DNA from 4 places in the Parabacteroides sp. Y3-G-102 genome. Region 2 is predicted to be linked to each of the others. Evidence: riboswitches for the same ligand, from Rfam matches in the RefSeq annotation. Region 2 holds a riboswitch; each other region holds the start of a gene.
What was found. Region 2 has a riboswitch for cobalamin ahead of NBH16_RS17385 (Ig-like domain-containing protein). Riboswitches for the same ligand answer to the same signal wherever they lie in the genome.
Positions count from the first base shown of each region.

Region 1: linked by a shared signal. The riboswitch ahead of NBH16_RS16910 (TonB-dependent receptor plug domain-containing protein) and the one ahead of NBH16_RS17385 (Ig-like domain-containing protein) in region 2 are both predicted to bind cobalamin.
Region 3: linked by a shared signal. The riboswitch ahead of NBH16_RS15645 (sirohydrochlorin cobaltochelatase) and the one ahead of NBH16_RS17385 (Ig-like domain-containing protein) in region 2 are both predicted to bind cobalamin.
Region 4: linked by a shared signal. The riboswitch ahead of NBH16_RS12115 (ABC transporter substrate-binding protein) and the one ahead of NBH16_RS17385 (Ig-like domain-containing protein) in region 2 are both predicted to bind cobalamin.

Region 1 is NZ_JAMOKU010000037.1:4,405-11,819, reverse strand. It holds gene NBH16_RS16925 (FAD-binding and (Fe-S)-binding domain-containing protein) at 1-896, opposite strand, end outside; gene NBH16_RS16920 (ABC transporter substrate-binding protein) at 960-2,078, opposite strand; gene NBH16_RS16915 (DUF5074 domain-containing protein) at 2,078-3,442, opposite strand; gene NBH16_RS16910 (TonB-dependent receptor plug domain-containing protein) at 3,463-5,466, opposite strand; cobalamin riboswitch at 5,505-5,709, opposite strand; gene NBH16_RS16905 (putative transporter) at 5,819-7,415, opposite strand, start outside.
Region 2 is NZ_JAMOKU010000039.1:4,218-11,632, reverse strand. It holds gene NBH16_RS17390 (DUF5074 domain-containing protein) at 1-2,735, opposite strand, end outside; gene NBH16_RS17385 (Ig-like domain-containing protein) at 2,753-4,420, opposite strand; cobalamin riboswitch at 4,628-4,830, opposite strand; gene fldA (flavodoxin FldA) at 5,002-5,511, shown strand; gene NBH16_RS17375 (PepSY-associated TM helix domain-containing protein) at 5,626-6,729, opposite strand; gene NBH16_RS17370 (alpha/beta hydrolase) at 6,726-7,415, opposite strand, start outside.
Region 3 is NZ_JAMOKU010000032.1:13,220-20,634, reverse strand. It holds gene NBH16_RS15650 (TonB-dependent receptor) at 1-1,335, opposite strand, end outside; gene NBH16_RS15645 (sirohydrochlorin cobaltochelatase) at 1,482-2,399, opposite strand; cobalamin riboswitch at 2,528-2,725, opposite strand; gene aspT (aspartate-alanine antiporter) at 2,811-4,508, shown strand; gene NBH16_RS15635 (bifunctional aspartate transaminase/aspartate 4-decarboxylase) at 4,521-6,170, shown strand; gene NBH16_RS15630 (aconitate hydratase) at 6,441-7,415, shown strand, end outside.
Region 4 is NZ_JAMOKU010000021.1:40,837-48,251, forward strand. It holds gene NBH16_RS12110 (iron chelate uptake ABC transporter family permease subunit) at 1-220, opposite strand, end outside; gene NBH16_RS12115 (ABC transporter substrate-binding protein) at 230-1,393, opposite strand; cobalamin riboswitch at 1,457-1,655, opposite strand; gene NBH16_RS12120 (precorrin-2 C(20)-methyltransferase) at 1,722-2,426, shown strand; gene NBH16_RS12125 (hypothetical protein) at 2,475-2,987, opposite strand; gene NBH16_RS12130 (formate--tetrahydrofolate ligase) at 3,381-5,048, shown strand; gene proS (proline--tRNA ligase) at 5,147-6,628, opposite strand; gene NBH16_RS12140 (Gfo/Idh/MocA family protein) at 6,737-7,415, shown strand, end outside.

The DNA of each region.
Region 1 (7,415 bases), on a different contig from region 2:
CCCGGTTCATCCTCTACCGCATGTAAGGCGTTTCTATCCATCAACTCGGCGGCGGACACTTTGCATTGGCGTAACGGGGCTATGGCTCTGCACGCCTCCATCAAAGAGGGGAAATAAATCAAGGCGGAAGCTTTTAAAGCCTCATCGGGGACTGTCTCGAAAGTAACCGAAGAAATAAACCCTAAGGTTCCTTCCGAGCCAACCATTAAATGCATGAGTATATCGTATGGATCGGTATAATCCAAGAAAGAGTTCATTCCATAACCGCATGTATTCTTCAACTCATATTTAGATAGAATCCGGTCTTCCATGTCCGGATTCAACAAGATCTCCAAACGGAAATTCATCAACTTCTCCAATAAGCCTATATGCGTTTGCATGAAATCCCTGCGACTCGCTAACGAAGAAGTATCCAAAAAGGCTCCATCCGCAAAGATAATCTCCATATCCCGGACCGTATTATAGGAGTTATGGATAATACCATAGCTAGAACCACTCGAGTTATTCGCTACGATCCCGCCGATACGTGCGGATTTGATGGAGGCAGGGCTAGGCCCTAGCTTACGGCCATAAGGTTTCAACCAGCGGTTCGCCTCTTCTCCAGTTATACCACAAGGGAATTTAGCCAAACTCCCATCTCCTGAAATCTTAACCTTTCCATAGTCAGGACTGATTTCCATCAATACAGAATCTGTAATAGTCTGGCCGGATAAAGAGGTCCCCCCAGCTTTAAAGGTTACAGATTTACCAGTCTTCTCACATTCAGCAAGAACACGTTTTACATCTTGCTCACGACTCACGATTTCAACTCGTTTGGGATTCAACCTGTAAATCCCGGCATCTGTTCCCTTCGCTAATGTAGTTAAAGCATCAGCATATACCTTTTTTATCTTCATAGTCTAATACCTTTATTTGTCTAGAAACGACATTTCAACAAAGATATGAAACCTTTAAGACAATCAGGGCATTTCTCTAAAATAACGGGGAGAATACCCGAATACTAGCTCCGGATGGAAAATCCAGATTAAATCTTTCAATAAATATTCCGGATGTATAGGGAATTCCTCGTAATAAGGAACTGCACCTGTATTACAGGTATAAATCCGTTTTTTTTTAAAAGCGTCGAAATTCTCGTAAGGAGTATATTCGGAGCGTAAATCGTTATAGGTCATCTCAGAAGACTGATTATATTTAACAAGCCAAATATCCGCATGGATCGCTTTATCAAACACGGTCTCAAACGCTAAGGGGGTACTTCCGGCACCCGGTAAATCCTTAAACATATAATCAGCTCCGGCGTCCTCGATAAGATGAGCCATATAACTATCTCCGGATGGTACATACCACGAAGAGCCGAACTTTTTCTCCGACAAAACAGTAGGACGATTATCTATATTTGCGGTTAAGTCCTTTAGAGACAAATAGGCTTGCTCTGTTTCTTTAAATATAGAATCGGCCATCTCTTCCTTTCCGAATAGCAAACCATAAAAGCGAATCCACTCCGTACGCCCCAAAGGAAATGCCTCCATATAGTCGGCTCCTTCGATAATGGGTATCCCTATCTTCTCGACAGGCCCATAACTACTGTTCTGGAATGGGGAAGCTATCACGAGTTCCGCGCCGATCTCTATCATTTTCTCTATATTCGGAGAGGTAGCCTCACCTAAATCAGCGATTCTTCCGGCCTGTATACCCTCTTGTATGGCAGGAGTATCCATATAACGAGGCTCACAAACGCCTATAACCTTATCGGTTTCGTGCAGTTGATCAATAATAGCCGCATGGACAGAAGTATAAATCACAATATCTTTTACCGGGACCTTCACGATCGTCCCTTTGGGTAATCCGCCGGGAACCGACTTTGTCCGGTCTACCAATAAATAGCGTTGAAGCAGACGGGTGCTATCCCACGGATCACGAACTTCCACCATTATATAGGTATCAAAGCGCTGAACCGTGAAACCTTGGGCATATTGAATACTATCAGAGGAAAGAGCTTCCTTGGAAGAAGTTTGCTTTCCGGATGGCGTACATGCCACCATCCAGAAAGCGAACCCTAAGAGAATCAGTAATCGCATTAGATATTATCTTTTTGAGCGAGGACTACTTTCATGGGATTTAAACCGGCCTCAAACTTCTTGAACAATTTACCGTCACCTCCGAAACAATAGATATCGCCATTATTCTTATAATCAGACTCTGCGACATAGACATTTCCACCCACGGCACTGATTGAATAAGGGGATTGTATTGAGGTTCCATCTGTAATAAAGCTCGTTCCCGCAGATTGGCTCTTTGTATCAAATGTTAAAAATGCAGGGCTAGACATTCCCCATTGCGCATAGAACAGAAATAGCTTGCCATCCTCATAGGCCATCTCCGTTGCGTTTGGACAATTCGTAAGGGAAGTAACCTCATAAGTCTCCGTATTTATCTTTTGTACCGTATTGGGTATATCCGCATAGTTACCCATAGAAACCACATATACATTTCCTTGCTCATCCGCCTGTATCCGTGTGGGATTCAATACTACATCCAACTTCTTTATCTCTGTAAAAGTAGACAGATCAACCACTGATACCGTTTTATCATACCCAACCTCGGTACTGTAATCCATACCTCCGGAGTTTGAGACAAACAATTTATTAGAAGATACCGCCAATTGTTCCGGATTCCGTCCGACCTTTACTTTCGCCTCAACCTCCAAGGATGCGGTATCCAAACGAGCGACATATCCATTATAATAGCTAATATAGACTTTTCCACCCTCTGATACCATATAACGGGGCTGCCCCTCTGTCTTGACTTGCTTAATGGATTTTGCCTTCAGATCTGTCACTTCTATCGTAGACTCTCCATATACCGCGATATACATCTTATCGCCATACACGATCATATCCTGTGCCGTATCTCCCAGCCCCCTGCCATTTTGAGCCAAGAAATAATCGGGGACAACCTCATCCTTTTCTATGTCGTACATATATAAAGAAGAGTTGTTATTTCCCATATTGCCCGAATTCAAGAAATATAAAGCCATGAAAGAACTATCCTTCACAAAATCAATAACTCTTACGGAAGCATAAACAGAAGACTCACCTTCCGCATTTGCGGCTATAACTAATAAATAGCCTATATTTACGACATCCGTAATAGCATATGAATGTGTTCCAACTTCTACCTCCGCAATTTTCATATCTTTAGCGGTTCCATCAGAGGAACCATAAATCACGTACTTTGTTACATTGTCAACAGAAGACGGAGCTGTCCAATTTAAGGTTCCGCTAACTTTTAAAGCTTCCGGATTCTCATCCGTAAAACTGACATTAGTTACAGATACATTTGGTATGTTCAGTGAAGGCTCATTGTCATCATCACAGCTGACAAACGAGAAAGACATCAATGCACACAAGGCAGAGACACAAACTAAATTCTTCTTTTTCATTACTTTACTTTTATAGTTTACTAATAGGATAAACAAATACTTAAACGCCAAGAACGGCCCGGCATGGGATAATACTGAATAACATCATAATTCACGTTCGCAAGATTTAACAATTCACCTTGCAAACGCAAACCGAAATATCGAAAACGAAAATCTCGATTTATAGAAATACTCTGTTCTATATAAGAATCAATCCTGTTCCGATCTATATTTTGCGGCAATGCATAACGATCACCAACCGCAGTCAGTATATAAGAGACATTTACCCATGGATTTTCCAAGGTTACGGAAACCGTGCCAGAATGACGAGGTGTATAAGGAATCTGATCCTTATAATTCTTAGCTTCCGGATCTGTCACATCAACCGCGTATTGAAAAGAATAAGTGGAAGCCAAAAGCAAGCTCATTCGTAAGGGCAATCGGAATTGTGTAGATAAATTTACATCTACCCCTTTAATATCCACTTCGCCCATATTCATCATCTTCCAAACATACATGGTAGGTAAAGCCACGATCTTATCTTTCACCGTATTATAATATCCATCCGCCGAAATACTGAAATGCCGCAGCCAATCCCCACAGGAAGAACTCCATGTTACCCCTACATTATATTGGGAAGTTTCTTCCGGTTTCAAATTTGTATTTCCCATACGGAGGTAATACAAGTCCGTAAATGTAGGAACCCGGAATATATCTTTGTAAGAGGCACGTATCCGCAAAGTACTTTCCGAGAATGGCCGCCAAGACAAACTTACAGCCGGGGATAAACGCCTCTTATCATCCGGTTTTTCCCCTTGCTCCACTTTATCAGTGATATATGTTCCCAATAAACTAGCGGTAGCCGTGAATCGACTGTTCTTATATTGCACCGCTAGTACTGATTGAGAGGCCATTCGCTTTGGATTAGGGCCGTTCACAAAATTATTGTCCAGCATAGAGCGAGTTAAATCCGTAGTCAACGTCGCCGATACATACTTTATAGGAGTATACAGCAAACCTACAGAGCCATAATACTCATTCTGTGTATTCAAATCGACTTGTTCGCCCGCAGCATATTTATCATTTATATCTAAATAACGAGTAAAAGCATAATTATACTTAGCCATGGCCCGTAGCGTAAATTTCTCATTAAGAACATTCTTATACCCCGATTGCACGAAAAAGTTATTATCCCATAATCGTTCAGAAGTGTTCTTGTTATATAAATTAACAGAACCGGGAAGCCCCCGCTCCGAATCAAAATAGTACGCCTTAAAGGAAAGTTCGCCTCCCCTTCCAAAATCGCCGAATAGATTACCTTCCAAATGGAAAGAATGGATATCGCTATTTCTTCGCTTCTCTCTCGTTTCCAATTCCCCATTAATTAATGTATAGGGATATTGTCCATCCGCACGCACGAAATCACCATGTAAGGATGCGCTCCAACGCTTTCCTAATTTTTGATCATAATGCAGCACAGGATTAAAAAGCCCGAAGGAACCTCCCTTAACCTTAAGATAAGTATGAAACGATTTGTCTTTAAACGTGGGCTTTCCGGTTTGTATATTCAAGGCGCCTGCCGAAGCATACACCCTTGCCGTTTGGAAAATGTCATCCGACTGCCCGATTGACAAGGAAACCATCTCCACATTATCCAACGAGAAACGGCTGATATCGACTTGCCCGCTTTGCGCGTCCGTAATCGTCACCCCATCGTAACTGACGGCGGTATGCTTCGCCCCCAAGCTACGTACCGAGACCGTTTTCAATCCTCCGATCCCCCCATAATCCTGTACCGTAACTCCCGAGAAGCGTTTCACGGCCTCGGATAGGTCTTGTACTCCCAAGCGATCGATTCCCGCCCGGTCCATAATTTGCAAAGGCGTACCTTCACGGGTGACCGACGGACGTACCTTCTCCACCACTTCCACCCCGGAAAGCTCGTGATAGGCCGTCGTATCGATCTGTTGACCGTAAGCGACACCCAAAGAGAATAACCATGCGCTAAAAACGCATAGGCATCTTATAAGATATAAATCTCGCATAGCAACATTTAGATTTACCAACGTCTTCACCCGAAACGTCGCATAACAAAATCATGGCAGGTTTTCTGGCTCGTCCACCCTCTGTCGGCTACCTTCCCGCCTATCCGATAGGCAGTGGCAACAAGATTTGCCGGGGCTCCAAGGACTTACAGCTACGGGTACAGCTCCGGACTCGCACCGGATTCCCTTTTACTGATTATTATCGGAATCGATAACATCTACACCTTGATTGGCCGCAAAGATACATGTTTACTTTTTGATTAGCAACAAAAAAGCCCCCCGGCGAATCACTTCGGCGGAAGGCTAGGGAGTTTACACTTTTCTAAACATTACTAACAACAAAATATTTATTCTATGTATAAAAGAATAATATCATTAACTGTGCGGTCAACACACGCAAAAACATGGTCAATGGATAAACCGTCGCATATCCAACCGCCGGCGCATCATTTCCTGCCGCCATATTGGAATAGGCTAACGCAGGAGGATCGGTCGTACTTCCCGCAATCAATCCCATCAACGTAAAATAATTCAGTTTATAAAAATACCTTCCCACACAACCGATAATCAGTAGAGGCAATAACGTTATTATAAAACCATAACCGATCCAAGCTACACCACCCTTATTGACTATCGTATCGACAAAACCTTCACCCGCACTCAATCCCACGCAGGCGAGAAACAACGTGATTCCTAATTCCCTCAATAGTAAATTAGAACTTTGCGTGGTATAAGTAACCAATTTATAACGATAACCGAACCGGCTTATCAATATCGCAACGATCAACGGACCTCCCGCTAATCCTAATTTCACCGGTTGAGGAATACCCGGAAAACTAATAGGAAGACTTCCCACGATAATACCCAAAACTATACCAACAAAAATAGTCACCAAATTAGGTTCATTCAAGCGTTTCATTGAATTACCCAGCGTCTCGGCAACTTTCTCCACCGCCAATTCACTACCGACCACTGTCACCCGGTCGCCTATTTGCAAGACCAGATTAGGAGTAGCTACCAACTCCAGCCCCGCACGATTGATCCGAGTCACGTTAATTCCATGTAAACGGCGTAACTGCAAAGCCCCTAATTGCTTACCGTTGATTTCAGACCGGGTAACCAAAATACGCCGGCTGATAAACTGGCTTTCCGCCGGAATCCATTGCTTACGATCCATCTGTATTTCTTGACCGATAAAAGTCTTTATCGCCTCCACGTCATGCTCTGCGGTAATAACAAAAATCTTATCATCCCCATTCAATACCGTGTTCCCCGCCACGATCTCTATCCGATTCGTATCGTTACGTAAAATACGGGAAATAACAAATTCACGGTGTTCCAACAATTTAGATAGCTCACTTACGCTACGACCAAAAATCGCCGGATTCTTCACCACCAAAGAGATAGGTACAGCCTCTCCTCCCGATTCCGTATCCGTCTCTTCTTCCAATTGTTCCGTCTCCTTCGCAAAAGAGATACGGAAAACATAACGGATAAAAATCATCGACAAGATAATGCCGATCACACCTAACGGATAGGCAACCGCATATCCTAAAGCGATCGTTTCATCCGAGATCCCCGTCATATCTGAATAAGCCTGTTGAGCAGCGCCCAATCCCGGTGTATTCGTCACTGCTCCGGATAAGATACCTACCATTGTCGGTATAGGAATGCCTGTAATATAATGTATAATCAAGGCAGTAATCACCCCTAGAAAAACAATACCGCAAGCAAGCATATTCAACGTGATCCCTCCCTTTCGAAACGAAGAGAAAAATCCGGGGCCTACTTGCATACCTACCGAGTAAACAAATAAGATCAAACCAAACTCTCTAAAAAAATGAACGACCGACGGATTCGCCGTAAAACCGAAATGCCCGAGAAAGATCCCGACAAACAGTACCATGGTAATCCCTAAAGAGATACCGAATAGCTTCAGTTTACCAAGC
Region 2 (7,415 bases):
GATTCCACATGGATTGAATCAACGATTATTACGCAAGTATCGGTTATTCCTCCGTATTTTGAAGTAACGACGACATTTGATTTACCCGGACGAACGAAAGAAACCTTGCCATCGCTAGACACGCGCACGGGGCTCATACTGGTAGACTTCCATGTCAGTTCTTGGAATGTAGCATCCCCCGGATTAATAGTTGCGGTCAATTGAGCGAAAGTGTTCGGTTTCTGGCAAATCGTATCTTTATCCAATTGGATGCTCGTTACAGGAATCTCAACCGCAACTTTACAAGTCGCTTTTACATCCGCACCACTTAACGGAGACACCGTAATGATTGCCTCACCATATTTTTTTGCGGTCAATACACCATTCTTATCAACCGTAACAACATCCGGCGTATCAGAAACATACTTCATTGGTACGGCACCTATCGAATCTGGTGTTGTCGTTATCGTCAATTGCTGCGTGTTACCCGGTTTCATAGAAACAAATGTCAAATCCAATTTAACCGCATCCGGCCATTGTACACAATTCACTTTACATTCCGCAGTTTTCGATCCATCCTCCGTAGTCACCGTAATGGTAGCTTCACCTGCTTTAATAGCCGTAATTAAGCCTTTCTCTGAAACCGTGACAATATCCTCATTCGAAGATTTCCAACTAACAACCGTATTTGTAGGCTTAGCAGGTATAAACGTAGGTTTCAATGTATAAGTATGTTGCTTTCCATTCGAATTCGTATTTAGGGATATTGATTCCGGTAAACTCACGGATTGAATATTGGCTAGAACCTTGATAACACAGCTATCCATTTTGGATGAATCTGCACTCATAACCTTAATAACAGCTAGTCCATCCGCAAAAGCCGTAACCAATCCCTTATTATTCACATGAGCGACCTTTGTGTTCGAGGAGTTCCAAAGCAATTCAGGTAGAACCGCTCCTTCAGGATGTAATTTAACTTTTAACTGGAGTGTACCATCACGCTGTACACGGGTCGTATCACTCTCGACATCTAAAGTCAAACTTTGGACTGAAAGAGAAACATTTACAAGACAAGTGTCCTTCTCATTACCTGCTGACACGATAATTTTGGCAGAACCTTGAGCAACAGCGGTTATTTCTCCATTTACCACACTCGCCACATTGCTGTTCGAAGAAGTCCATACGGCAGAAACACCTTCGGGAACAGTCACCTTTAATGTGGATTTTTCACCCACATTCTGAGATAACTCATGCTTATCTAAATAAACTGCTTTTCCTTTCACCGTCACTTTCAAATCCTTTGTGACAATTTTTCCATTCGAATCGAAATTAACGGAGACGGTAGCTTCTCCTGTTTGATCCGGCTTCAATGTTAGAGTCAGATTATCACCTAAGATAGATGCAGATAACAGACTCTCATTCGATACTGATTTAACGGATTTATAGATAGCTTCAGCTATATTGTCTTTATCCGTAGCCATATCTTTTAAAGATACAGTTATAGGCGCATCATTAATACCAGCCTCTATCGAAGTAAAATCTTTAACAACCGGAGCCTCATTATCAGGGAAGATATGCATGGCAGGGAACCAATAGCTGGGTTCTAGCGGATAACACCCTAATTGACGGCCAGTTTTAGCATCTACAACATATTGCCAATAGTTTATAGAGCCAAAATTCTCAAAAGCGGAAATATACAATTTGTCATCTGGACTTACACGTAAACCGGCACCCACATACAATACGCGTCCCTTCTCCGGAATGGTATAAAATGGTTTATCCATAGAAGAAGGATTACCGATCTCATAACGATAAATCTCATTACCACTGCTAAAACCACCTCCCTTTGTCCAATAAATAGCATTTTCTTGCGTACTTGCACAAAGAACACCCGCAGTCCAAGCATACCATGAATCCGGAATAGTCAAGCCATCGGGTAATGATAGATAAGTTTCTTCCAAAGTCTCCGGATCAATACATAACAGGCGTGATCCAGCACCTACCCAAACACTGCCATCCTTACTTTGTGTCAAAGTGCTGAAACTTCCTTCTATCAATTTGATAATCTCATGTTTTAGAGGATCTATCACTAAAACGCCTTTGCTTTGCTGAACTGCAAACACATATGTTTTTGTTCGGACCATCATTCCTACTTGACCATTATAAAGTCCCCCGGAATTTGAGGCACCTTTCAATTGATCTCCAACCGTCAAGTTCTTTATATCAAACAAAAAAATACCGTTTGAAGCGCCAATATAGCCAACAGAGTCATTCACGCCTAAAAAAGCACGCCCATCGCCTCCGCCTATATCCGTAAATTGAGCTTTCACTTTCATTGTCTTGGCATCCACCACATTCAGGCGACCTCCTTCAATACTGGCTCCACCATCCTTTGGCTGTTTAGAAGTAATAAACATATTATCTCCAAAAATAGTACCAAACTGAGATGTACAACCTAATTCTTTACCAGGGTTTGCTGTCTGGAAAATCCTATAAGCAAAATCACCAGAAGAAGTCATAAAATTAATAGTACTGTTGTTATGACCAAACCAGTCCTCGTTCAAAATAAAAACTCCCTGTGTATAATCTACGTTTTCACTTGAACGTAGTAGCGTGACTCGGCTTTGCGAAGCCGGAAGTTCAGGCAATTGCAGTTTCTGCTTCTCTATCGGATTCAGCCCCCGCAAACCGATTTGCCCCACAGCCGAAAAGGCCGATAGTAAGCAAACCATACTTAAGTAAAGTGTTCTTTTCATGCAAATGAATTTAATTATTAATTAATACGGAATTTAAAGACCTTTCGGTCTCCATCCTTTTCTCCTGTCAACAGATAATTCCCGGAGGGAAGCGATATAGGATAAAGTTCGTGGGGAACTCGAGCTATAAAGGTTCTCAATATTTTTCCTTCCATTGTCATTAAATAAAAATGATATCCATCCAAATGCTCCAAAGACAATGTCCCATTTTGATAAATTACCCGACTACCACTTACGGATAAATATTCATTACTTACTGGATTCGATATTGTTTCTACTGTATAGGTATCTATTATATCCAATCCATTCAGCACCTGTATCTCTATCGTATAAACACCGTCTATGTCTAAATTTTTCAATGGAACCAAAATTTCCCCAGAAGAGCCTTGTAAGCTCACCGCTCTTAATTCTGTGATTATATTACCTTCGGCATCGATTACATAAGTAGCGATTCTTTTATGACCACTATCCTCATTTCTATAAACACGAACTTCATAAGAGGTGGCTTCCTCTACTTTCGGGAAAGTTAAAACAGCATCAGGACCATTGAAATCTATTTCCGGAATAACAACTTCCGTTATCGTTACCTCGCAAACAGCGGTATATCCGCCATCTACCGATTGGGCTGTTATTTTCACCACACCGGGCTTGGCACCAGTTACGACCCCATCTTCTACCGTTGCTATGCCTGTATCGGAACTACTCCAAGTAACCTGCTTATTATCAGCGTTTACAGGAGAGATGCTAGCTACAAGGGTTGCGTTTGCTCCTGCTTGTAAACGCAAAGAAGACTTATTGAGAGAAATGGATGTTACGTGTATCACTGGGATCTCGGGTTCATCCCCTCCACCTCCAGAGGGTATTGTCGCAGCGACAAAGACATCCCCGGGCTGAGTTCCTTCTGATGTATTCATATTTCCATTCCAGCTCCACGCATCCCAACAACCATCCGTCAATACACGGCTTGTAGCACCTAAACCAGAATAGCTAAAATTAGAGGTTTGGCTACTTCTCACAAAATAACTCCAATAGCCATAATACCAACCGGCTTGCCAATGAATGCCATTGCTACAACTCCAATAGTCATAGTCATAAGATGGATATCCATATCTTTCCGCATTTATCGGGTGATAAATAACTCCTGTTTGAACCCCTTGCCGAATGGCGGCCGCAACATCCTCTGCCGGATGCTCTGGATGAGAAGTTTGCCCCAACAGCGGATTTGTGATAGGAGGTTCAAATTTAAACGCATTTTTAGGCTCAGACTTCGCTCCCTCTAGATCATAAGAAATATTAAGTCTACTTTCACCATACCCGATTCCATCGATCGTATATCCCATCCAGCCAGTGTATTGGGTGAGCAATACCAATCGAGGATCTGCTTGAGCAATCGCCACGATCATATCATGTCCGGTTGCCTCGCCATCCCAGCGATATCCCCAAACTATGGCATCCGGGCGATTCCCATCATGCCATTCAATCACTAAAGCGGCTTTATTGCTACCGTTACCAACCCAATATTGGATGTCATCGAAAGTAAAACTGGCATCAGCTCTTAACTGAGACTCCTGCTTTGTTGAGATATTCCTTGCGGAAGGATGCGGTTGACCTTGGACCAATACTTGCGCATAGGCTCCAACTACGTAAAAAGCCATTACAAAGAAAAAAGATAAAAACTTTCTCATAAGCATAATATTAATGTAAAACTCCAAAAAACAAATACACTGAATGATATAAAAAGACATGGCTTTAACAGGTTAACACAAAATAAATTACCCATAGTTCCCCACGAACTATGGCATAACTTACCCTATCAAAATTACCTCTTTAGAGCAATGTCCTCTGTATTCCATATTTGAATCATACGCTAAACCCCGGTAGCGTAAAATCACGGCGGTTATCCGGCATTGGCAGGTCTTCTGACTTACTCCACTTTAGAACTTCCTTCCCGTTCCTTCCGGAAACAGTGGCAATGAGTTGATGTCTAAAGCTTTTTTGGAGCTTACAGCAGCGGGACTGTCCAGGTTTCTCACCTGATTCCCTTTTAATCGCCGTACCTGAATAGGGTAGGCGAACCAATACGATGGCAAATTTATAAAAAAACAATTCAAAATATACACAATTTTATCAAAACCTTTATTCCCTCAACCATCGCTGGCCATTCGTGGGTATTCGCGACCCTCAAAATACATATTTGTAGGTATTGCCGAGACTAATAAGATATCGGATATTTGTCTTCGTTATTAAACTATAAAAACAAATAGAAATGAAGACTATAGGAATATTCTACGGCTCGTCTACAGGAACGACGGAAGGGATCGCGAAACGTATCGCAGAGAAGCTGGGTGTGGAAGACAAAGATATTCATGACGTATCTAACGCTTCTCCCGCTGATGTAGCGCCTTATGAAATCTTGTTATTGGGCTGTTCCACTTGGGGCGCCGGAGATTTGCAAGATGATTGGGATAGTTATCTAGGGAAGCTGAAAAAGCTGGACTTAAGTGAGAAAACCGTCGCATTATTCGGTTGCGGAGACTCAGCCTCTTTTAGCGACACTTTCTGTGACGCCATCGGTACGATCTATTCCGACCTGCGAAATACAGGTTGCAAGTTCATCGGCGCTGTAGATGCCTCGGGATATTCATTTGACAGTTCCACCGCCTGCATAAACGGTATGTTCGTCGGACTTCCTCTGGATGAAATGAATGAAGACGATCAAACAGAAGGGCGGATCGACCAGTGGTTGGCATCTATAAGGAAAGAAGGAATTGAATAGACGCACACTTTTACATACATAACTGTTTAACCTTAATATTACAACGTTTGCGTATTCAACTTGATTGGTTTAGATTTATGAAGAGGTATGTGGGTCAAACATACCTCTTTCTTTTCATCTCAGTTTCCTGAATTGTTTCTTTATCCAAAAATAATAGCCGGTTATCGCGAAGATCGTCCCCAACAAGGAAACTAAGCAAGTCAATATACGGGTAGTCATTCCCCCCCACGAGCCGACGTGTACGGAATAAATCCATCCTCTTATCTTCCCCGATTTTGGGAGATCTTTATATAATTGAACTTCCGTAATCTCACCCGTAGCAGGATCAAAGGAGTAACGGTCGCTTCCTCTTGTATTCCCATAACGGGCCGTAGAAACCGTAGCGGAGCCATCTTGGATCGTGATTGAGTTAAAGTCCGGATAATGGCTTTTCAATGCCGATAACACCTCAGCCCATTGTGTGTAATCCGTCTTTTTCTTCGCGGGTTTCTTCGCGCCGGAAGAAGCTGGAGCATGATGCGCTTGAGGCGGGTTTGCACTAATACCGAAGACACTATAAAAGGCATTTCGATACCAACCAAACGACCATGTTAATCCGGTCAACGCTAAGATAAGCAGGAGCAATGCCGCATAGAATCCCCCGGAGACATGTAAATCATAGAAGAAACGGAACCAACCAGCCTTGGTCTTTACTTTCAACCGGTTTCTCAATACTTTTTTATTACGGGGATACCAAATTACGATTCCACTTATAATAATAATCGCCAAGACCAAAGTCGCATAGCCAACTATTGATTTTCCCCAAGAAAAACTTCCATCCCGTTTATACTCATCAAGTAACCAACGATGAAGATGCATCATTTTCAGGAAAAAACCTTGTCCGTCATCCATCCCGGTCACCTCCCCGGTGTAGGGATCAATAAAACCCGCAGCCTTTTTCCCCGGTAATACCAGTTGATAAGTTCGTCTCGGGTCAGACGATACCCGAATACCGTTTATTCGAACCGAATCGGGTAATTGTTGGCGCGCCGATTCTATCAAGGCGGCAGGCGAGAGAGGTTCCCCTTTTACTTCCTTTACAAAATAACGGGAAGGGTAGCCTAATTCTAATATCTCTGTCTCAAAGACGAGAATCGCCCCGGTCAGGCAGACAATCGCAATAATAATGCCAAAAGGTATCGATAGCCATAAATGTACTTTCGCAAAGAATTTTCTCATTTTCCGAATAATTGTTTAATCCCGTCATATATACCCGGAACCGCTACCGTTCCATGGTTCTCGTCGGGAAATGATTTACTAAAGAAACGCAGGTTCTCCGCTTGTGGCAAAACCTCCGAAAGAAGATAACTCACTTTGTCAAGATGAATGTCCACCCGGTCCGTCCTTTTTTTAGACGCGACACCGATATACAGGCTTTTCCCTTTAAAATTCCGGCCTGCAACCAAAGCCTCCGCCTCCCGGACCAACCGCCCCTGATCCCACCACAAACTAGGGTCGACCGCTAGATAGGTATCAAATAATTCCGTATGACGAAGAAACGTATTCAAGGTGAAAAGCCCCGCATACGAATGACCGATAAGCATATTCCAGCCGTTCGTGCGATAGGCACTATCGATAGCAGGGCGAAGTTCTTCCGTAAGAAACTTACTGAAAGCCTCACTTCCCCCTCCTTGCGGAATCGCATCTATGGAGATTTTACCATCCCGTCCGGCGGCTGAAGCGGTAGGCGTAAAATCACGTGTCCGATCCGTATTTAATACCCCGACAATAATACAGGGAGGTAGATATTTACCTCTACCGGATGCCAACGTTTTCCTTATGCCTACCAGCGAATGAAAGAAAGAATCTCCATCTAGCAGGTAAACAACCGGATAGCGTTGTTTCGTATCCATATTATAATGCTC
Region 3 (7,415 bases), on a different contig from region 2:
TTTCGAGAATTTACTGGTCATATATCCCATGCTATGCGGATCATAAACGGATACATGCGAATAAAGGCCGGGACCCTGAACATCATCTCCTAAATTATAGCCCGAATAGCTGGTACGATTCAAGGCGACGAAAGAGTAACCTCCCATATACGTATGCTTTATCTCACCCGTCCTGAATTTACCGCTTAGCTCGAGCGTATTGGCTACCGTCTTGGCTATATGGGAGAAGCGAAGCGGGAAAGAAAGATATACACTGTCCAAACAGATATATTTTTTCTGGCCGTTTTTCATATAATAATGATCATAGATCGGATCATCACTTTCGAGATAGTCGAGGGCTTCCGTCCCAAAATAGTTGATATCGTCGTTATTGTAAGAAAGGCGATCTGTTAGTTTCGCGCCGTTCCAAAAAGTATGTGTGTATTGCGTCGATACGTTCCATGCGTGATTCTTCATAAAGTCGGACTCGTTATTGTAGCGAGCCTCACGGTCAAGTCCCGGTAGCATCTCATTTTTATGGAGATATAACTGTCCTGTTTGCACATTATATACATCATTTGCCATTAAATCGGGAAGACCGATCTCCGTCCCATAGAAGTCGCGGTTAAAACCTCCGCGAACATCTAATATGTCACGTTCCGTCATTTTAGCTTGCAATGCCAGATAACCGGAAAAGCGACGGTTGCCATTATCACGCCAGCCCTCTTGATCGGAAAAGTTGACATTGGCGTAATAATTGACCGGACCGACCAATTTACCGCCCATGCCAAGTGTCGCCTCTTTATTCTCGTAACTACCGTAGGCCAATCGAGCATTAACGCTCTGTTTCTCTGACGGGGATTTACGAACGATATTCAAGGTTCCACCTACGGCTGAATGTCCGTAAAGTACAGAAGCCGGTCCCTTTAATAATTCAATAGACTCGATACAGGATAGATCGGGTACGGGATAAGAGTTGTTTATTGCCGAACGTTCATCGCGGATACCGTCTATCATCATGATAGAATGATCGAAACCACGGATCGACAATTGTTGAAATGCGCCATAAGATGTCTGGAATCGTACGCCCGGCATAAAGCGTACCGCATCTTGGATATTACGGATACCTCGCAACTCCAAACTACTCGCCGTAATGCTATTAATTGAAATAGGAAGATATTTCATAGGTACGTCCAACTTCGTGATTTGTGGACGTGGCTTGCGTGCGGCGGTCGCTACGACTTCTTGAATATTGAATGTCGTATCGGCGAAATTCGTGTACTCATTCTTGTGTTGTGCCTGCATCGTACTGATACATAAGGCTGTCAACGGTAAGATTGTCAAAACTCTTTTCATATATTTAGCATTATAACTGTTTATTGTATGCATGTGAAATCCCTTTCGAAAGAAATTCCATTTTCCTTCGAATGAAAATTTAGTTTCTTTCGGAAGGAATTACTTTTTCTTCCGAAAGGAATAAAACATAGATTTGGAGAACTTTTTTAGTCCTTCTCTACCGCATAAGCTTTCTTCTTATCAACGATATCGATCATCTTATGTTTAGCCATGAAACGGGCATGTTCGATGAAGATCTTCTGAATATCCGGATTCTGTCCCAGACCTTCCATAAATACGCTTACCTCGTAGCCTTTCTTTTCCAGTTCCTCTTTCCAATCACCGGCGATATCGTTTTTCGCATGGTCTCCGGCGACAAACATAAATGGCATCAACAAGACTTTCTTCGTTCCATTGGCCTTTACTTGGGCTACCATCGTATCAAAAGTAGGATAGCCCTCGATGGTTCCTACGGAATAATCCTTGAATCCCTTCTCCTTCAACATATAATCCAACATGGCATATTGAGCCGTCGCCGGAGTATAAGTGCCATGGCCTACCAATAAAGTAGCGCCTTCTTTCGCCCCATTTTTTGTGATAGCGACGATTACCGCCTCATAATCCTCCGGTGTATACAATAAAGGATTACCGATACGAATCTCCTTGAAAGAAGATTTCATGGTGGCAACATCCTTACGTAAGGATTCCATCTCGATACCTTCGATTATATTCGTGGATTGGATCAAGACATGTGTATAACCATCAGTCTTTAATTTTTCCAAGGCCTCGATCGGGTTCAGTTTCTCTACGCCACGAGCTTTTAAGCGGCGCATTACAATGCGAGAAGTCCATGCCTCACGCAACTCAACATCTTTGAAAGCTTCTTTCGCTTTTTGATTGATCGCGTCGATTGTCAAGGCACGGGTATCATCATGGGTTGTTCCAAAATGTACCATCAATAAAGCGGCCTTATCGCCCGGTTGTAAAGAGGCGAATAAATCGGATGCTACAAAATTCTCGCCATCGTGCGCACGACAAACTAGGCTGATGACCAGCAAGAAGAAAGATAGTAAGTGTTTCCTCATCATATGAATATATTAATAATTAGATTACATATCAATCCCACGGAGACAACGTATTATTACGTCTCCAACATCTTTTAGATATAGGTGATATTTCTATCCTCTTAATTACTCCTGACCCCGGGAGGAATTAATCATTACTTCGCTTGGCAGGTTTCCTGACTGGCTCGGAAAGCAACCTTCCCATCTTTCTTAAGACAGTGGCATAGCAGAACGCTTTCCTTTTCAAGAGCTTCACAGTAGCGGGCACTGTTCCGGATTCTAACCGGATTCCCTTTTATAGAGTTGTCGGTAGACAAACTCTATCACCTAAGCGGTCGCAAATTTATATAAATAATCCCGAAAAGTAACAACATCTTTCAAAGAATCCCTGTTCCAATAGCATCTTTTTTGTTTAACATCAAATAAATAGATATGGAATGGATAACTAATTTACTTCAACATTATCCGGAGCTAGCTATTTTCATAACCTTAGCTCTCGGTTTCTGGATTGGCAAGTTTAAGATAAAGAAGTTCACGCTGGGAACGGTTACCAGCGTATTATTGGTCGGTGTATTGATCGGGCAATTAAAAATCGATATAAGCGGACCGTTAAAGTCCGTCTTTTTCTTGATGTTCCTCTTCGCTGTAGGATATAGCGTTGGGCCACAGTTCTTCCGGGGATTGAAAAAGGAAGGTCTTCCTCAAATGCTTTTCGCCGCCGTCATGTGTATATTTTGTTTGATCGCTCCTTTTTTGTTAGCGAAACTTATGGGATATAACGCAGGCGAGGCCGCAGGATTATTGGCGGGCTCCCAGACGATGTCGGCAGTATTAGGAGTTGCCGAAGATACGATCGGACAGATGAATATTAGCGATACGGATAAAAGTGCTATGGTAAATGTAATGCCCGTGGCCTATGCGGTAACTTATATTTTCGGTACGGCAGGATCCGCATGGTTAGTGAGTGATATCGGGCCACGTCTTTTAGGAGGACTCGACTACGTGAAAAAAGCGTGTAAAGAGCTAGAGGCTAAAATGGGAAATAACGACGAGAGCGAGCAACCGGGCTTTATGCCTGCCGCCCGTCCGGTAACTTTCCGGGCCTATAAGATTAGTAATGAATGGTTCAAGGATGGCAAAAGCGTAAAGCAGTTGGAGGTGTATTTAGACCAATTGGGACGGCATTTGTTCGTGGAGCGTGTCCGTATTAATAATGTAGTAACCGATGTTAAACCGGATTTGGTTTTACATACCGGAAATGAGGTTGTCCTAAGCGGTCGCCGGGAATTCGTGATCGGAGAGGAGAACTGGATTGGCGACGAGGTCAATGACATTGAATTGCTCGATTTTCCGGCAGAGACGTTACCCGTACTAGTGATCCATAAGGAATACGTGGGGAAAAAGATCTGCTATTTACGCAATCAATCGTTCATGCATGGTGTTAGCATCAAGTCCGTAAGGCGTGCGGGTATCAATATCCCGGTCTTGGCCGCTACGGTGATAGATTCCGGTGATATGCTGGAATTGGTAGGCATGAAATCAGAGGTAAATAAAGCGGCGACGGCTTTAGGATATCCCGATCGCCCAACCAATCAGACCGATTTGATTTTCGTGGGTATCGGTATTTTCTTAGGGGGAATTTTAGGTTCGCTCGCGATTCATTTCGGGGGTGTCCCGATTAGCCTAAGTACGAGTGGAGGTGCTTTGATAGCCGGGCTCGTCTTTGGATGGCTTCGTTCTAAGCATCCGACCTTCGGGCGTATTCCGGAGCCTTCCGTCTGGATATTAAATAATTTGGGATTGAATATGTTTATCGCCGTAGTCGGTATCACGGCGGGTCCCAGTTTCGTGACCGGATTGAAGGAAGTCGGTATAAGTTTATTTATTATCGGTGCTTTAGCGACATCTATCCCGCTTATCATCGGTATTCTGATGGGACGTTACGTTTTTAAGTTCCACCCGGCTATTACTTTAGGTTGTACGGCGGGTTCACGTACGACAACTGCCGCATTAGGAGCGGTGGAAGATGCCGTAGGAAGTGAGACTCCAGCCTTAGGCTATACCGTTACCTATGCGGTGGGTAATACTTTATTAATCATCTGGGGTGTCGTTATTGTGCTAATCATGTAATATATATAATGTATGGACAAGAAGAAAATACATGTCACGAGAGAATATGAGAAAAAGATGTCGGAGATTAGCCCTTTCGAGCTAAAGAACATCTTGATAGAGTTAGCGGATGAGAGCGCTCGTAAAAGTACGCACATCATGCTGAACGCAGGAAGGGGAAATCCAAACTGGATCAGTACGGTTCCACGGGAGGCATTCTTCCTATTAGGGCAGTTCGCCTTGGAGGAATGCCAGCGGGAAACCGAATTGGCAGATGAGATGGCCGGAGCCGCAGGGGTTCCCAACCGCAAAAGGATCGCGTCTCGCTTCGTACAGTTTCTAAAGAAACATGCGCAATCTCCCGGCGCTACTTTATTGAAGGGTACCTATGAATATCTGGTCACGGAAAAAGGTGTAGATGAGAATGAGCTTGTATACGAATGGGCGGAAGGTGTCATTGGTGATCAATATCCGGTTCCCGATCGTATCTTGAAATATACGGAAATGCTCGTGCGGGATTATTTAGACCAAGAATTATGTGATAACCAGCCCCCTGAGGGAATATTCGACCTTTTCGCTACCGAGGGCGGAACTGCCGCCATGTGTTATATCTTCGATTCCTTGCAGCAGAATTTCTTGTTGAATAAGGGAGACAAGATCATTCTCTTCGCTCCGGTATTCACTCCTTATATAGAGATTCCGGAACAGGCTCGTTATCTTTTTAATGTCATAGAGATAAAAGCCTTGAAGATGACAAAAGACGGCTATCACACGTGGCAATATCAAGAAAAGGATTTAGATGTCCTGAAAGATCCTAGCGTGAAAGCCGCTTTCATAACAAACCCGAGCAACCCGCCTTCATACGGATTGACAAAAGCATTGATGAATAGGATCGTTGAGATCGTACGGAACGACAATCCCAACCTTATGATTATTACGGATGATGTGTATGCGACATTTATTCCGCATTTTCGCTCGATGATGGCCGAATTACCAAAGAATACGTTATGTGTCTATTCTTTCTCCAAATATTTCGGGGCAACCGGATGGAGATTGGCGGTAATCGCTTTACATCAAGATAATATTTACGACCGGATGATCCGTGAATTGCCAAGAGATAAACAGGAGCTTCTAAAAAAACGATATAGCAGTCTATCCTTACATCCCGAGGATATCCGCTTTATTGATCGTATGGTAGCCGATAGCCGTCAAGTAGCCTTGAATCATACGGCCGGTCTTTCCTTGCCACAACAAACACAAATGTCTCTGTTTGCGTCTTTCGCTCTATTAGATGCGGAAAATACCTATAAGAAAAGGATGCAGGATATGATCCACGAGCGTTTACACACATTGTGGGAAAGCACCGGATTCACCTTATTGGACGACCCTTTGCGTGCGGGATACTATAGTGAGATCGATATGCTTGTCTGGGCTAAGAAATTCTATGGGGATGATTTCGTGGAATATCTAAAAAAGAATTACGAACCTCTGGATGTCGTTTTCCGTCTGGCACAGGAAACTTCCTTGGTTTTACTGAACGGAGGAGGTTTTGATGCTCCCGAGTGGTCTATCCGCGCATCTTTAGCCAACCTTAAACGGGAAGATTATGTCCGGATTGGAGAGGGTATCGCATCTATTTTACATAGTTATGCTCAAAGATGGAAAGAAAGTCTCGATAAGTAGAAAAAACAGCTCCAAGGCTTGAACAAAACGGGCTAATGGTACGTTTTATTAATAAACGTGCGATTAGCCCGTTTTTCTAAGTTATCCGGGAGATTATAAATAACCTCTATAACCTCATAGAAATTATCGAACAAATTGTATTTCATTATATTATATATTTGTTGATAATAAAAACAAAGACTCATTGGCAGATGTCTTATTTATTACATTTTAGCTGGTTATAGATAAATATATTTGCGAAAAGGCTTACAATAAAAAACGAATATGAATATGGTGTACGACATTGACATGCTTAGAAATTTCTATGCGAATTTCCCCAGAAGAGTGGACACAGCCCGCGAACGTATCGGTGGTCGCCCGATGACCTTGGCCGAGAAAATCTTATATGCGCATCTATACGATGAAAGCTCGACTCGCCTTTTCAAAAGAGGTGAGGATTATGTGAATTTCCGTCCCGACCGTGTGGCTATGCAAGATGCCACCGCTCAGATGGCGCTTTTACAATTCATGAACGCCGGAAAAGAAAAATCCGCAGTACCGGCTACCGTGCATTGCGACCATTTGATCCAAGCGAATATGGGAGCCAAGACGGATATCGATACGGCTACCAAGAGCAATAGCGAGGTCTATGATTTCTTGAAATCGGTCTCCGATAAATATGGAATCGGTTTTTGGAAACCCGGAGCAGGCATTATCCATCAAGTGGTATTGGAAAATTATGCGTTTCCCGGCGGTATGATGGTAGGAACTGATTCACATACCCCGAATGCCGGAGGACTTGGAATGGTCGCTATCGGAGTAGGAGGAGCCGACGCCGTGGATGTCATGACCGGAATGGAATGGGAACTGAAGATGCCGAAACTAATTGGTGTTAAGTTAACTGGTAGTTTGAATGGTTGGGCCTCGCCGAAGGACGTGATTCTTAAGCTAGCGGGCATTTTAACCGTAAAAGGTGGAACGAACGCTATCATCGAGTATTTCGGTCCGGGCACCGCCTCCATCTCGGCGACCGGAAAAGCTACGATCTGTAATATGGGTGCCGAGGTAGGAGCGACTACTTCTTTATTCCCATTCGATAATACAATGGCTCAATATCTTCGTGCCACGGGACGTGACGAGGTAGCGAGCTGGGCCGAAGCTATTGGTGAATATCTGGAAGCGGATATGGACGTTCGTGCCGAGCCAGATAAGTTTTACGATCGTGTAATCGTTATTAACCTTTCCGAATTGGAGCCGCATATTAAC
Region 4 (7,415 bases), on a different contig from region 2:
TGGATAAGCCTGCTCCCGCTACCAACGCTGTCAATGCCTGTGGTAGTCGGGATTTCCAGATAATATTCTGCCATGTAATAGGCTCATTTCCTGAATTCCAGATAATATGCCAAACCGATTGAAGAGGAATAGAGACTGACCCCAACACCAAATTCAAAAAGATTAGAACAAAAATAGCCGTGACAATCGCCAGCATCCATAGGGTATTTGAATGTCTCATCAGTGTTCCTTATTTAAGTCGAGAATAATAGACCGGCTCATGATCCGGTAATAAATCCGGATGAAAGATATGAAGCAAATCCGCTAGGACGATCTCCGGTTCTGTCGGCATACTCTCATAAAACGGCGTGTTCTTCATATTACAATAGATAATCCCTTTCTCCCGGAACGCACGGAAATCCGCATAACGAGGATCTTGCTCTTTCAATGCCTCATAGCTAAACGTTCCCGGGAAACTATTCACGATACGCCAGTAATCAGCATCGTCCGCTTGGTTATAGACCGTCTCGAAGTCTAATGTAACACCACCGGATCGCTCATCGTCTTTCAAGAAATAATCAGCGCCGGCATCCTTGAAAAGCTGTGCCAAGAAACTCTTTCCTCCTACGGCATACCAGTTTCCACCCCGTAACTCGCCACTAAAAACGATCGGACGTTTTTTAACCTTGCCATCCGCCGTAAGTTCCTTTAATTCATTATACCTCTTCTCAATGGCGGCAAAACGCTCATTGCCCTCTTTCTCTACCCCTAACAACAAGCCTATGAACTTGATCCATTCAGCTTGTCCCAATGGCGTAGTCTCCTTATAACCCAAATGGGGAATCAAGGGGATACCCACGTCTTTCAGCGTCTCATAGCCTCCCCGCTTGAATGGCGATACAAGGATCAAATCAGGATTCATACTCATGATAACCTCGTTATCGAAATTTCCCTCTATACCGATCTTTGCGGTTTTACCTTCTTTCAGGCGTTCGTTCATCTCTTTATTGAACAAATGCCGTGTACTGGTAATCCCAACGACCTTATCCAAAGCACCCAATTTAATAAAATTCGATAATTGCAGGGAAGTCATACAGATAACGCTTCGGATGGGAAGCTCTATCATCGTATAATCAACGGGAATCCCCGTGGGTTTCGAACCTCTTTTTACGAACGCATAATGAAACGTGGTGCTTTCCTCGTTTTGAGGATCTTGAATATCAGCCAAGACATATTGATCCGCATAGGTAAGCTTGAATCCTTGGGCGTATAAAGGCTTAACCTGCTCTTGCGAGAATGCGGATTGCTCTACGGAAGCCGTCTTCCCTATTTCTCCTTTTTCACGGATACCTGAAGTACATGATAAAGTCAATACCGATAAAAGCAAGCATCCACCCGCTATAAACTTATTCATAATCCTTGTTTAATTGACAGTTGATCATTGACAGTTACTCTCGTCCTGCTCCACGGGACAGCAACATTTATTTATGAACCGGCAGGTCTTCTGACTTACTTCCATTCTGGACGCCTTCCCGATTACGAAACCAGTGGCCAAGGTATTGTCCGAATGTTTAGAAGTTCACAGCAGCGTGGTCTGTCCGGGATTCTCACCCGGTTCCCTTTTAATCCGCCTCCCGGAAAAAGAGATAAGCGGAGCCTGTTACAGCGACAAAAGTAGTAAGAATATTTGTATACATCCGCAATTTTAAGGACTTTTGCGTTTCAAATAAAAACAGATACACATGAATCATCCTATTCACTTCGTCTCATTAGGTCCCGGTGATCCGGAATTAATTACGCTGAAAGGGCTTAAAACATTACAAAAGGCTGATATTATCTATTGTCCTGCTACACAAGGCAAGCATGGAATCATATCTCGGGCGACGGATATATTGAAAGCTATTGAGGTAGACGAATCCTTGATCCATCCGTTTATTTTGCCAATGAGTAAGGAACGGACAGATGCGTTAAACGCTTATAACGAATTGTTTCTGGATGCCCAAGCTGAATATTTGAAAGGAAAACAAATCGTGATCGTCGCCGAGGGAGACGCTGGTTTTTATTCATCTATACAATATGTATACGATAAATTCGAGGAAGCAGGAATCCCGGTAGATCGAATCGCAGGAATTCCGGCATTTATAGCGGCAGGTGCCTTGGCCGGGATACATATCGTAAAACAAGAGGAGCAAATTAATGTAATCCCCGGGACTGCGTCGTTCGATGAACTTTCGGCAAAAATAGAAAATGGAATGATCATCGTCATCATGAAATTACCGGGTTGCCAAGAGGCTATTCATACTTGTATCCGGCAGTATGCGGATAAGGCGGTTTTTCATTATTTCGAGAATGTAGGAACAGGAAAAGAATATTATACTACTGATATCGCCACTATACATTCCAAGGATTTCCCCTATTTCTCCCTACTGATTATCCAACCTCGCTAAAAGAAGAAGGCTGCCCGGAGAGTAACCAAACCCGGACAGCCCATCTTATTACGCTACATGCAATATATGCTTAAGCTGATCGATATGGAAACGAAGTGTATCCATATAAGGTTTCACTGAATTATGGTACATGATCGCTTTTGCGTGCATATCTTCCAACTCGCTTACTTTACGGTTCGCCTCACGCATTTTACAAGCGTTGTAGCGAATACCCGATACATGCCCTTTGATATCCTCGATCGCTTGGTTTCCCCGGTTGAAGATAGACTCTGCTTCTTCCGGAGCGTATACCGTATAGGCTTGGGCAACGTCATCCAGTAATGCCTGTTGATAAGAGCCGGCTATCGGGAGCAATTGATGGATCGCATGATGACATAAAGAATGAACCTCGTTTTGAAGCTTCTTCAATTCTACTTCCCACTTTGATTCACATACTTCATCCAATTGTTTGACTTCCGCTACGACACGGCCGCTAAACAATTCCACTACCATCTTTTCCCATGCTTCTGCTACCCACGATTTAGTAGCAAATGTAACCTGACTAAATCTTACTGTTGACATAACCTTAAATTTACATATTATATTGCTAATGTTATTAATCTCTTATCTGTTTCAATTTATCACACTCAAATCATTTTATCTTTCTTTTTATCGTTGCGACACCACAAAATTAATCAAATTATCATAGATGGATAATTTTAAAGACTATTTTATAATTCTTTAAGAGTGCGACAAGCAAAACGTATGATTTTTGCAAAGTTCACTTTACAAAAAGTTTAATTTCAAGCCTAACAGCTATCACAAAAAGCAAGATCATCGCCATCTTCGCACAAAAATATCAAAATAACACAATCTTATTATTCCATAAAGGGGGAAAACCTTGTTCCGTATCATTTTGTTATTATAATAAATTAGATTTACTTTGTTCAAACTATATAAACTTACATAAAGCACATGAAATCGGACATTGAGATAGCAAGAGAAACAGACTTGCGTAAAATTAAGGAAGTTGCGACAACGTTAGGTATCCCTCGTGAGGAAGTACAAAATTATGGCAGGTATATTGCCAAGGTTCCTATCCATTTGATCGATAAAAAGCAAATGGACCAGCATAATTTAATTTTAGTGACCGCTATCACTCCCACTAAAGCGGGAATCGGAAAGACTACGGTTTCGATCGGTCTGGCTTTAGGTCTGAATAAAATAGGGAAGAAAGCGGTGGTCGCTTTACGTGAGCCGTCTCTTGGCCCGTGTTTCGGCATGAAAGGTGGTGCTGCCGGAGGTGGATATGCCCAAGTGCTTCCTATGGAAAACATCAACTTGCATTTTACAGGGGATTTTCATGCGGTTACTTCCGCCCACAATATGATTACCGCTTTATTGGATAACTATATTTATCAGACTCGCAACACCTGCGAGGGGTTAAAGGAGATCAAATGGAAACGGGTTCTTGACGTAAACGACCGTAGCTTACGTAACATCGTATCGGGTCTAGGCGGCTCGGCGAACGGTGTCCCTACCGAGACCGGATTTGACATCACTCCCGCTTCAGAGATCATGGCGATCCTTTGCTTGGCTACGGATATAGAGGATTTGAAACGACGTGTCGGAAATATTTTATTGGGTTATACAAACGAAGATAAGCCTTTCACGGTAAATGATCTTGGCATAGCCGGAGCTATTACCGTATTGCTAAAAGACGCATTACTGCCGAACCTAGTACAAACAACGGAGAATACTCCCGCATTTGTACATGGAGGTCCTTTCGCTAATATCGCCCATGGATGTAATTCCATATTGGCCACCCAAATGGCTCTTACTTATGGAGATTATGTGATTACGGAGGCTGGTTTCGGCGCTGATCTGGGCGCAGAGAAATTCTTTAATATCAAATGTAGAAAAGCGGGGCTTTCACCGAAACTGACAGTCATCGTAGCGACTGCCCAGAGCTTAAAACTTCATGGTGGCGTTCCTGAAAAAGAAATCAAGGAACCGAATATCGAAGGATTAAAGAACGGATTCACTAACTTAGATAAACACATTGAGAATATGAAGAGCTTCGGACAGCAAGTAATCGTGACTTTCAACCGTTTCGCTACCGATACGGACGAGGAGATCGCTTTAGTGGCTGAGCATTGCAAGGAAAAAGGGGTTGGATTCGCCATGAATAACGTTTTCTCTGAAGGAGGTGAAGGGGGTACGGAACTTGCCCGCTTAGTGGTTGATACGATCGAAAATCATCCTTCCGCTCCTTTACAATATACATATGATCTGAATGATCCGATCCGTACGAAGGTACAAAAAGTGGCCCAGAAGATATACGGAGCCTCTTCGATTGTTTATACGACTTTGGCCGATAAAAAATTGCGTCAGATCGAAAGCTTGGGTATTTCCCATTATCCGATCTGTATCGCCAAGACTCAATATTCATTCTCTTCCGATCCGAAAGCTTATGGGGTCGCCAAGGATTTCGAACTAAAAGTACGAGATGTAATCATCAATAACGGAGCCGAGATGATCGTTGTCGTCATGGGCGAGATCATGCGTATGCCGGGGCTCCCTAAAGAGCCGCAAGCCCGAAAGATCGATATCGTGGATGGCATGATTGAGGGATTGAGTTAATAGACAGTAAAACAATTTAAATAAAAAAAGGTACGCCTCACACATTCAGTAAGGCGTACCTTTTTTATAACCACTCTCGCCCCGAAACCGGGGGGCGATCAATAAGCTCTGGCGAACAGTACCCGGCAAGCCGACGGTTTACCTGTCACCATACACTTACCCGGAGTCTTATCACCAGCTAAAGGAATACAGCGGATCGTAGCTTTCGTCTCGTTCTTGATCAATTCTTCTGTTTCCGGGGTTCCATCCCAGTGGGCCATGATGAAGACGCCATCCTCGATCTTCTCCTTAAATTCCTCATACGTATCTACGTTTATGATGTTAGCCTCACGGTGATCGTACGCTTTCTTGAAGATATTCGCTTGGATTTCCTCCAACAGATTCTTCACGTATTCCTCAATGCCATCACACGTGATCGTCTCCTTCTCCAAAGTATCACGGCGCATTACTTCGATCGTATTATTCTCCAAATCACGACCACCCATAGCCAAACGCACGGGAACACCTTTTAACTCGTACTCAGCGAACTTCCAGCCCGGCTTCTTGTTATCAGCGTCATCATATTTCACGGAAATGCCTAACGCTTTCAATTTAGCCACGATACCAGCGACCTTCTCGCTGATCTGCGTCAATTGCTCAGCGCTACGGTAGATCGGTACGATCACAACCTGTATCGGAGCCAAATGTGGAGGCAATACCAAACCGTTATCATCAGAGTGAGACATAATCAACGCTCCGATCAAACGTGTGGAAACACCCCAAGAAGTAGCCCAAGCATAGTCGCTCTTACCGTTCTTGTCGATGAAAGTAACGTCGAAAGCCTTACCGAAGTTCTGCCCCAAGAAATGGGAAGTTCCCGCCTGCAAAGCTTTTCCATCCTGCATCATCGCCTCGATCGTATAGGTATCCAAAGCACCGGCGAAACGCTCGCTCTCAGACTTCACGCCCTTTATTACCGGCATTGCCATATAATTCTCTGCGAAGTTCGCATAAACGTCTTGCATCTTCTTAGCTTCTATCTCCGCTTCTTCACGAGTAGCGTGAGCGGTATGGCCTTCCTGCCACAAGAACTCAGCCGTACGAAGGAACAAGCGAGTACGCATCTCCCAGCGCATCACGTTCGCCCATTGGTTGCACAAGATAGGCAGGTCACGGTAAGACTGAATCCAGTTACGGTATGTATTCCATATAATGGTCTCCGAAGTCGGGCGAATGATCAATTCCTCTTCCAGTTTAGCTGCCGGATCTACGACAACCCCCGTACCGTCATGATTTGTCTTCAAACGATAGTGAGTAACCACGGCGCACTCCTTGGCGAACCCTTCTACGTGCTCAGCTTCTTTGCTTAAGAAAGACTTCGGGATCAGCAAGGGGAAATAAGCGTTCACATGACCGGTTTCCTTGAACATATCGTCTAGGATACGTTGCATCTTCTCCCAGATAGCGTATCCGTAAGGCTTGATCACCATACAACCACGCACGGCGGAATTCTCCGCCAAATCTGCCTTAATTACCAAATCTTGGTACCACTGCGAATAGTTTACACTTCTCGGTGTAAGTTCTTTCAGCTCTTTTGCCATTTCTTTATATTTCTAAATTATACTGTTTTCCTTAATCTGAATAAGTAATGGGTTGCAAAGGTAAGAAATAATCGTATATCTTTGTAAAAACTATATATAGATAATATCATGAATATACACAAGATCACACGTTACTTACTTATGTTATGTACATTTACGTTCTTAACTCTCACGGCGAAAGGGCAAGATGGAGAGCCTTTGCGACTGGCCGTGGCAGGGGTATCCCACGGACATCTATGGGAGGTGATAAGCCGTTTGGATAGAGGCGATTTCAAGATTGTAGGAGTCGCCGAGAAAGATGATTACTTACGGGAACATAACGGTCTGCGGGATAAGCTGGATCCTAACCTATTCTATGCGGACCTTGGCGAGATGCTGGATAAGACCCATCCGGAGGCGGTCATCGTATACGAGCCGATCCACGACCATCTTCGTGTGGTAGAGGCTTGCGCACCGAGAGGCATACATGTTATGGTAGAAAAGCCATTGGCCGTCAATAACGAACATGCTACCCGAATGGCATCGCTCGCCCGTGAGAAAAATATCTTGTTGCTTACCAACTACGAGACTACGTGGTATAATACTAACCATGAGGCATTCCGCCTTATCGACAGCGGTGCTATCGGGAAGATCGATCGTATCAACGTATACGACGGGCATCAAGGTCCCTTCGAGATCAACTGCGGAAAAGAGTTCACGGACTGGTTAACTGACCCCGTGCTGAATGGCGGCGGGGCGGTTATCGATTTTGGATGTTACGGAGCCAACTTAGCCACCCGTCTCATGA